DNA from 2 places in the Kribbella sp. NBC_01245 genome. Region 2 is predicted to be linked to the other one. Evidence: riboswitches for the same ligand, from Rfam matches in the RefSeq annotation. Region 2 holds a riboswitch; the other holds the start of a gene.
What was found. A riboswitch is a leader RNA that binds a small molecule or an ion and turns the genes downstream of it on or off. The one in region 2 is predicted to bind S-adenosylmethionine.
Positions count from the first base shown of each region.

Region 1: another riboswitch for S-adenosylmethionine. It lies ahead of OG394_RS10325 (aminotransferase class V-fold PLP-dependent enzyme); the one in region 2 lies ahead of thrC (threonine synthase).

Region 1 is NZ_CP108487.1:2,334,991-2,338,651, forward strand. Features, by position in the region: gene OG394_RS10315 (NADP-dependent oxidoreductase) at 1-782, shown strand, start outside; gene OG394_RS10320 (DinB family protein) at 789-1,313, opposite strand; SAM riboswitch class IV at 1,503-1,617, shown strand; gene OG394_RS10325 (aminotransferase class V-fold PLP-dependent enzyme) at 1,631-2,995, shown strand; gene OG394_RS10330 (prolyl oligopeptidase family serine peptidase) at 3,206-3,661, opposite strand, start outside.
Region 2 is NZ_CP108487.1:4,358,950-4,362,610, forward strand. Features, by position in the region: gene OG394_RS19370 (MoaD/ThiS family protein) at 72-347, opposite strand; gene thrC (threonine synthase) at 344-1,612, opposite strand; SAM riboswitch class I at 1,624-1,764, opposite strand; gene OG394_RS19380 (hypothetical protein) at 2,206-3,147, opposite strand; gene OG394_RS19385 (DNA-3-methyladenine glycosylase family protein) at 3,214-3,661, opposite strand, start outside.

The sequences.
Region 1 (3,661 bases), 2.0 Mb from region 2:
GGGCCGGCTACCTCCAGGACCCATTCCCACTGCGATTCCCGCACACCCCCGGGTACGACATGGCCGGGACCGTGGCCGAGACCGGGCCTGGCGTCGAGGGCTTCCGCATCGGCGAGCCGGTCGTCGGATTCCTGCCGATGAACGAGCACGGCGCAGCCGCCGAGTTCGTGCTGGCTCCGGCCGAGGTGCTGACCGCGGCGCCGAGTGGCGTGGACCTCGCGGATGCCGCGGCAATCCCCTCAGCAGCATTGACCGCCTGGCAGGCACTCTTCGAGCACGCGAAACTGCAGCCGGGACAGCGCATCCTCATCAATGGCGCCGGTGGTTCGGTCGGCGGCCTCGCCGTACAGCTCGCTGCCCAGGCAGGCGCCGTGGTCATCGCGACGGCAAGCCCGCGCAGCATCGACAAGGTCCGCAGCTACGGCGCCGACGAGGTCATCGACTACACCACGACGTCCGTGCAGGACGGGCAGAAGCCGGTCGACGTCATCCTCAACCTGGCACCGCTCGACACAGCGCAGCAGGCCGCCCTGCTGGACCACGTCCGCCCTGGTGGCGTGTTGGTGACGACGGTCCCACCTGGGCCCGAGGACGCGCGAGCCATCACCATGTTCGTGCGCAACGACGTCGAGCAGCTCGCCACGCTCGTCAAGAAGGTCGACGCAGGCGAACTGCGGATCAACGTCAGCGAGCGCTACCCGCTGGCCGACCTCGCCCAGGTCCACGAGCTGAGCGACGCCGGAAAGCTCCCCGGCAAGGTCGTGCTGACGCCGGGCAGCTGAGGACGATCAAGCGCCGGTGACGCCGTCGAGTCGTTCGCGGATCATGTCGGCGTGGCCGCAGTGGCGGGCGTACTCGCCGATCATGTGCGGGTAGATCATCCGCAGCGACGACTCTTCGCCCTGCAGGTCGAAGCGCTCGTCCAGGTCGTACGCCGCCACGGCCTTGTCCGACAGCCGCCATTCCTCGATGAGCTGCTCGTACTCGGCCTGAGCGCGGGATGCGTCGATCAGCTCGAAGTCCGCGTCCTTGCCGAGTTCGGGCGCGAACAGCGGCTCGGCCGGCTCGAACCGGCCGTTGGCGAAGTTGCGGCGGAACCAGATCCGCTCGACCTTGGTCAGGTGCCGGATCAGGCCGAGCAGGCACAGGTTCGACGGCGGCGCCGCCCGCTCGGCCAGCTGCTCTGCGGTCAGACCGGCGCATTTGAACAGCAGGGTGGTCCGGTAGAAGTCGAGGTATCCGGCGAGCAGCTCGCGCTCCCCCGCCACGAGCGATCCCTCGGGCCTGCTGATCTCAGGTGCTGTCCAGGTCATCCACGCATCTTGCCTGGCCGTGGTTGGGAAAAGCGAACGCAATTCAGCTCGAGAACGCCTCGACATCCTCACCACGCAGCCCGCGATCACGCTCAGCGCGAGAGTCCCATCTCACGATACGTCCAAGTATCCCATGATGCGAGATAGGCGCTGGCGTGAGACGGGATCGATTCGTTACCGTCTTCGGCAGGTCATGAGTGCCAGCGCGAAGCCCCGGCTTGCTGGCCGGCAACCCTCCTCCGCGGTGGGGTGCCCCGGGTGAGGACCAGGCCGTCCGGAAAATCCCGGTCGGCAAGCGCGGACCACCGGGAGTCTCGATGTCCATCCTCTCCATCCTCGAACCGTCTACCAACGCCTCGGCTCGTCCGGCCGTCACCCGCCGAGCCGGTGGTGGGGTGCCCGCCACTGTCGCGGCCGACCTGCTGGTGCCGCTGGCCGACGGCCGGGTCACCGACTACGCGAACTTCGACCATGGCGCGAGCGCCCCCTGCCTGGAATCGGTTCGCGCCGCGGTCGAGGCGGCCCTCCCGTCGTACGCCTCGGTGCACCGCGGCAACGGGTACGCCTCCCGGATCACCACCCAGTGGTACGAGCGGGCTCGCGCGGAGGTGCATTCCTTCGTCGGCGCCCGGTCCGGCGACCAGGTGGTGTTCACGCGGCAGACCACCGACGCGTTGAACCTGCTGGCCCGGTGCCTGCCCACCGATGCCACCGTGATCGTGTTCGAGACCGAGCACCACGCGGCCCTGCTGCCTTGGCCGACCGAGCGTACGGTTCGGCTGTCCGCGCCGGAATCCCCCGCCGCCGCGGTCAGTGCCGTCGCCAACGCCCTGCGCGAGGCCCCCGAAGGCCCGCGACTTGTAGTCGTCACTGGCGCCTCTAACGTGACTGGCGAGATCTTCCCGATTGCGGAGATCGCAGCTGTCGCGAAGGCGCATGGCGCGCGGATCTGTCTTGACGCGGCACAGCTGGCTCCGCATCGTCCGGTGGACATTGCCGCCCTTGAGGTCGACTGGGTCGCGCTGTCCGGTCACAAGCTCTACGCACCGTACGGCGCTGGGGCGCTCGTGGGCCGGGCCGACTGGCTCGACGCCGCCCAGCCGTACCTGGCCGGTGGTGGCGCCACTGCTGCCGTGACTGGCGATACGACGATCTGGAACGAAGGGCCTGCCCGGCACGAGGGTGGTTCTCCCAACGTGATTGGCGCTATTGCCCTCGCAGCGGCGTGTGCGGCGATCGCCCGGCACCGCGACGCGATCGAGCAGCACGAGCAGCTGTTGCTCGCCCGATTGCGTGAGGGCCTTGCGGACATCCCCGGCGTTACGACGTACTCGCTGTTCGGTGCGGACGCTGACCGGGTCGGAACGGTCACCTTCACGATCGACGGTCTGACGTCGACGCTGGTGTCCGCAGCGCTCTCAGCGGAGTACGGAATCGGCGTGCGCGATGGCAAGTTCTGCGCCCACCTCCTGACGGCGCATCTGCTCGAGGGGTCGCCGACGAACTTCACGGCGGTCCGCGCGAGCCTGGGCCTCGGCGTCACCCGCGAGCACGTCGAGCGCCTCATCGGTGCCGTACGCACGCTTGCCACGCAGGGCCCGAAGTCGGCGTACCTGGAGTCGGCGGACGGCTGTCAGCCCGTCACCGACCCGCGAGACCTCACCGCTCCGCACATTTGGTAGTGCCCTGCGTCGGCAGTTGTTCGAGTGATTTCGGTGTTCAGGTGCGTGCATCACGGTGCTGGCGGAGCGTCCTCGATGCGGAGCATCGTGGATGCTTCGCCAGTGCCGTGAGGTGCGTGCCTGGGCGCCGAAAGCGCCGAAGAACTGCCGACGCAGGGCACTAACTTCCGCAGTCGCTGCAGACTCGACAACTGTCGTGCGCGCAGGGACTCAGGGGTTCAGACCCGTATAACCAGCCGCAAAGGCCAAGAGGTCTGCCCACTCGGAAGCAACCATCGCCAGCGGTTTGCCCAGACCATGCCCCGCGTCGACCTCGATACGCGCGACGACCGGGTTGTCCCCGGTCTGGGCGTACTGCAACGCCGCAGTGAACTTGTGACTGTGCAGCGGCACCACGCGATCATCGTGGTCCGCTGTCATCACCAGCGTCGGCGGGTACGTCGTACCGGGTTTGACGTTGTGTAGCGGCGAATACGCCAGTGAAGTCTCGAAGTCGTCCGGGTCATCGGGCAGACCGTAGTCCGAGGCCCAGGCGGCTCCGACGGTGAACTTGTGGAAGCGCAACATGTCCATCACACCGACGCCTGGAAGTGCCGCTGCGAACAGCTCGGGCCGCTGCGTCATCACCGCGCCTACGAGCAGTCCGCCGTTACTGCGGCCGTGGAT
Region 2 (3,661 bases):
CTGAGGGGGGCGGATTCCGACGAATGAACGCTAGGGGATGAGCGGGATCCGCGAAGCGTGGGTGGGCGGGGTCAGCCGCCGGCGACGGCGGGGATGATGGAGACCTGGCCACCGTCCTTGATGGACGTCTGCAGGCCTTCGGCGAAGCGGACGTCGTCGTTGTCGACGTAGATGTTGACGAATCGCCGCAGCTCGCCCGCGTCGTCGAGCACCCGGGACTTGATCCCCGGGTACGACACGTCGAGCGACTCGAGCACCTCGCTCAGGTTCGAGCCCTCTACCGAGACCTCGGAGACGCCCTGGGTGTAGGCCCGCAGGATGGTCGGAACGCGCACACTCACACTCACTGCAGACCTGCCTTCACAAAAGCGTCGTACGTCGCGGGAATGGTGACCTTCGGGCCGACCCGGTCGGCGACGGCGTCGAGCGTCTTCAGCCCGTCGCCGGAGTTGATGATGACGGTCTCGGCCTCGGGATCGAGCTGACCGGTCTCGATCAGCTTCTTCAGCGTCGCGACCGTTACCCCGCCCGCGGTCTCGCCGAAGATGCCCTCGGTCCGGGCCAGCAGCTGGATCCCCTCGATGACCTCTTCGTCCGTGACGTCCTCGATCGCGCCACCAGTACGGCGGGCCACGTCGAGCACGTACGGCCCGTCGGCCGGGTTACCGATCGCCAGCGACTTCGCGATGGTGTCGGGCTTGACCGGCTTGACCACGTCGTGGCCGTCGCGGAAGGCCTGCGCGACCGGGGAACAGCCCGTCGCCTGCGCGCCGTACACCTTGTATTCGGCGGCGTCGACGAGACCGAGCTTCTGCAGTTCGGTGAAACCCTTGTCGATCTTGGTGAGCTGCGAACCCGAGGCGACCGGTACGACGATTTGCTGCGGCAGGCGCCAGCCGAGCTGCTCGGCGATCTCGAAGGCGAGCGTCTTCGAACCCTCGGAGTAGTACGGCCGGACGTTGACGTTGACGAAGGCCCAGCCCTCTTCCTCGCCGGCGATCTCGGAGGCCAGCTTGTTCACGTCGTCGTAGTTACCGTCAACGGCGACCAGCGTGCCGCCGTACACCGCGGTGGTGATGATCTTCGGCCGCTCGAGGTCGCTCGGGATGAACACGACCGAGCGGATGCCGGCCCGGGCCGCCGCGGCGGCGACGGCGTTGGCCAGGTTGCCGGTGGAGGGACAGGCGAAGACGGTCAGCCCGAGCTCACGGGTGGCGCTCAGGGCGGTCGCGACGACCCGGTCCTTGAAGGAGTGGGTCGGGTTGCCCGAGTCGTCCTTCACCCAGAGGGTCTTCAGGCCGAGCTCGCGAGCCAGGTTGTCGGCCTTGACCAGGCGGGTGAAACCGGGCTCGGTATTCGGGAAGCTCGCCACATCGGTCGGCACCGGCAGCAGCGGCTGGTAACGCCAGATGTTCTTGGGTCCGGCCTCGATCTGCTCGCGGGTCACCGTGCCGTAGGAGTACCCGACTTCGAGCGGACCGAAGCACTCCATACAGGCGTAGAACGGGCCGAGCGGGGATTGCGCGCCACAAGCCCGGCAGCTCAGATGCGTGGCATTGCCGAAGGCGCCTTCGCGGATCGTGTGTGTCGCGGGAGCGGTGGTCAGGCTCATGCGGAGTTCCCTCCTCATCTTCCCCGCATCCGGATCTCGGCACGGGACGGATTTGGCACCGTTCCACCGCGTCGGTCTCCGGATCGAGACGTCAACGGGGAGGGTTGCCGGGACTTCAACGGGCCGTTTCCCTCAGTCCCTCTGGATGAGCACGACCGAGATTACCCAACCCATCCCACATTCCGTCCCCCAGTCCCACCATCCGAGACGCCAAATCTCACGCGCCCCCTTCCCTCCCGGGCACGCCGCGTATCCCGTTCATCGGGTCCTTGTGACGCGGCGTGTCGGCGTTCATCGGTCCCTTGTGACCAAATGCGAGTCAAGGAAACGGTGTTTCAGCAGAGCGAAAACACTGTTTCAGCATGCCCGCGACAGCCGTGCTCAAAGAGTCCGACGACCCGCCGCCGCATGGTCAGAAGGGACCGATGAACGCCGACACGCCGCGTCACAAGGGCCCGATGACACGCCGGGGTTTGGTCAGAAGAGACCGATCAAGGCCGACACGCCGCGTCAGAAGGGACCGATGAAGCCAGGCACGGTGTGTCGTGAAGCCAGGCGCGAGGTGTCGCAAAAACGGCCGAGGGGCGGGTGGGCTAGGGGCCGCAGGTTTTTTGGGTGGGCTTTAGAAGGAGGGACTTCGGTGGGCGTTGGACCGATACCGGTGTGCGCCAGTTCGAGTACGTGATCGTCACGGTCATCGCGTCGATCGTGGCCAAGCCGTCGGTGGTGAAGCCCTGCTTCGTACGTTGCAGTACGCCGGCCAACGGCTTGCCGGCGATGGTGACCTTCTCCACACCGGCCGGGCCGACCCGGAAGCGTGCGGGGATCCGGCCGGTCAGGGATTCGGGCCGCTTCAGCTTGCCCATCACGCCAGAGCCGAACAACGCGACCGCGGGCAGTACGTCGACCGAACCGGTGAGCTCATCGCCCTCGCCACCTGACGCCGCCCCGGACATCAGGGTCTCCATATTCGCGGCGGGCATGGTCGCCTCGCCCTTGGCCTCCAACCCGGCCGCCGCGAACACCTCATCCGCCGTCTGGGCCATCCAGCAGTGCCGCATTTTCACGGGCCACATCGGCACGTTCAGGTAGCTGTTCTGTTTGATCACGCGGATCCGGAAAACGGCACCGTTCGCCGTTCCCAATTGGGTGGCAAAGGTACCGGTCCCGGTATTCGTCATGACGCCCTCTGAACTGCGGGTGCTGATCCGGTAGCGCCCGTCGAGCCGGGTCGTGAGGACGCCGTCGCTCTGCGCGTCGACCACGAGCGACTGCACGAAGCGAGCAGTGTCGGCCTTGACCTGTGCGCGCTGGGCCACCTTCAACTTGGCCGCGGCCGCCTGCGCCGACAGGCGCGCGGGCTTCGGCGGCGCGGCCGAGGTCCCGGGCGAAGGGGTGGTCTGGGCAGATTGGGTGGTCAGGGCGTCGAAGGGCGTGGGGGCGCCGCCGTTCGGCTGGTTGCTGCCGCAGGCGGTGAGTAGACCGGCCGATATTGCGAGTACGGCGGTCAGCGCGATGCGTGGTCGGCGGTTCACCGGCGGAGCGTAGAGGTTAACGGGCCCGATCGGCTACGGCGGCCGGGCAAATTGCAGGAAGTGACATCAGCGCAATCGGTGTGTCGCGCCAGGGGTGTGCCTGGGCAGACTCATTCGCGGGCCGTAGCGGGGATGACCAGGGCCGGAGAGTTCTAGGAGGCGCTGGACGCGGTAGCGGTGGCCTCGGTAGGGCTCGATGAGTTCGGCGGTGGCGTCGTCGTCGAGTTCTTCGCCGGTCAGGGCGTACGAGACGTTGCGCGAGACGTGGTAGTCGGCGAAGGAGAAGGCGTCCGCGTCGCCGTGCGCGCGTTGTCGTACCTCCGCGGCAGTCCAAACACCGACGCCCGGCAATGACCGCAGGGCCCGCTCAACGTCGGAGGCGGAAGCCATTGTCAAAGTACGTTCGAGCGCCTTGGCCCGAGTAGCCGCCGTGATCACGACGCGAGACCGTCGACCATCAACGCCCGCGCGCAACCACATCCACGACGGGATCAACCGCCACTGCTCCGGCGTC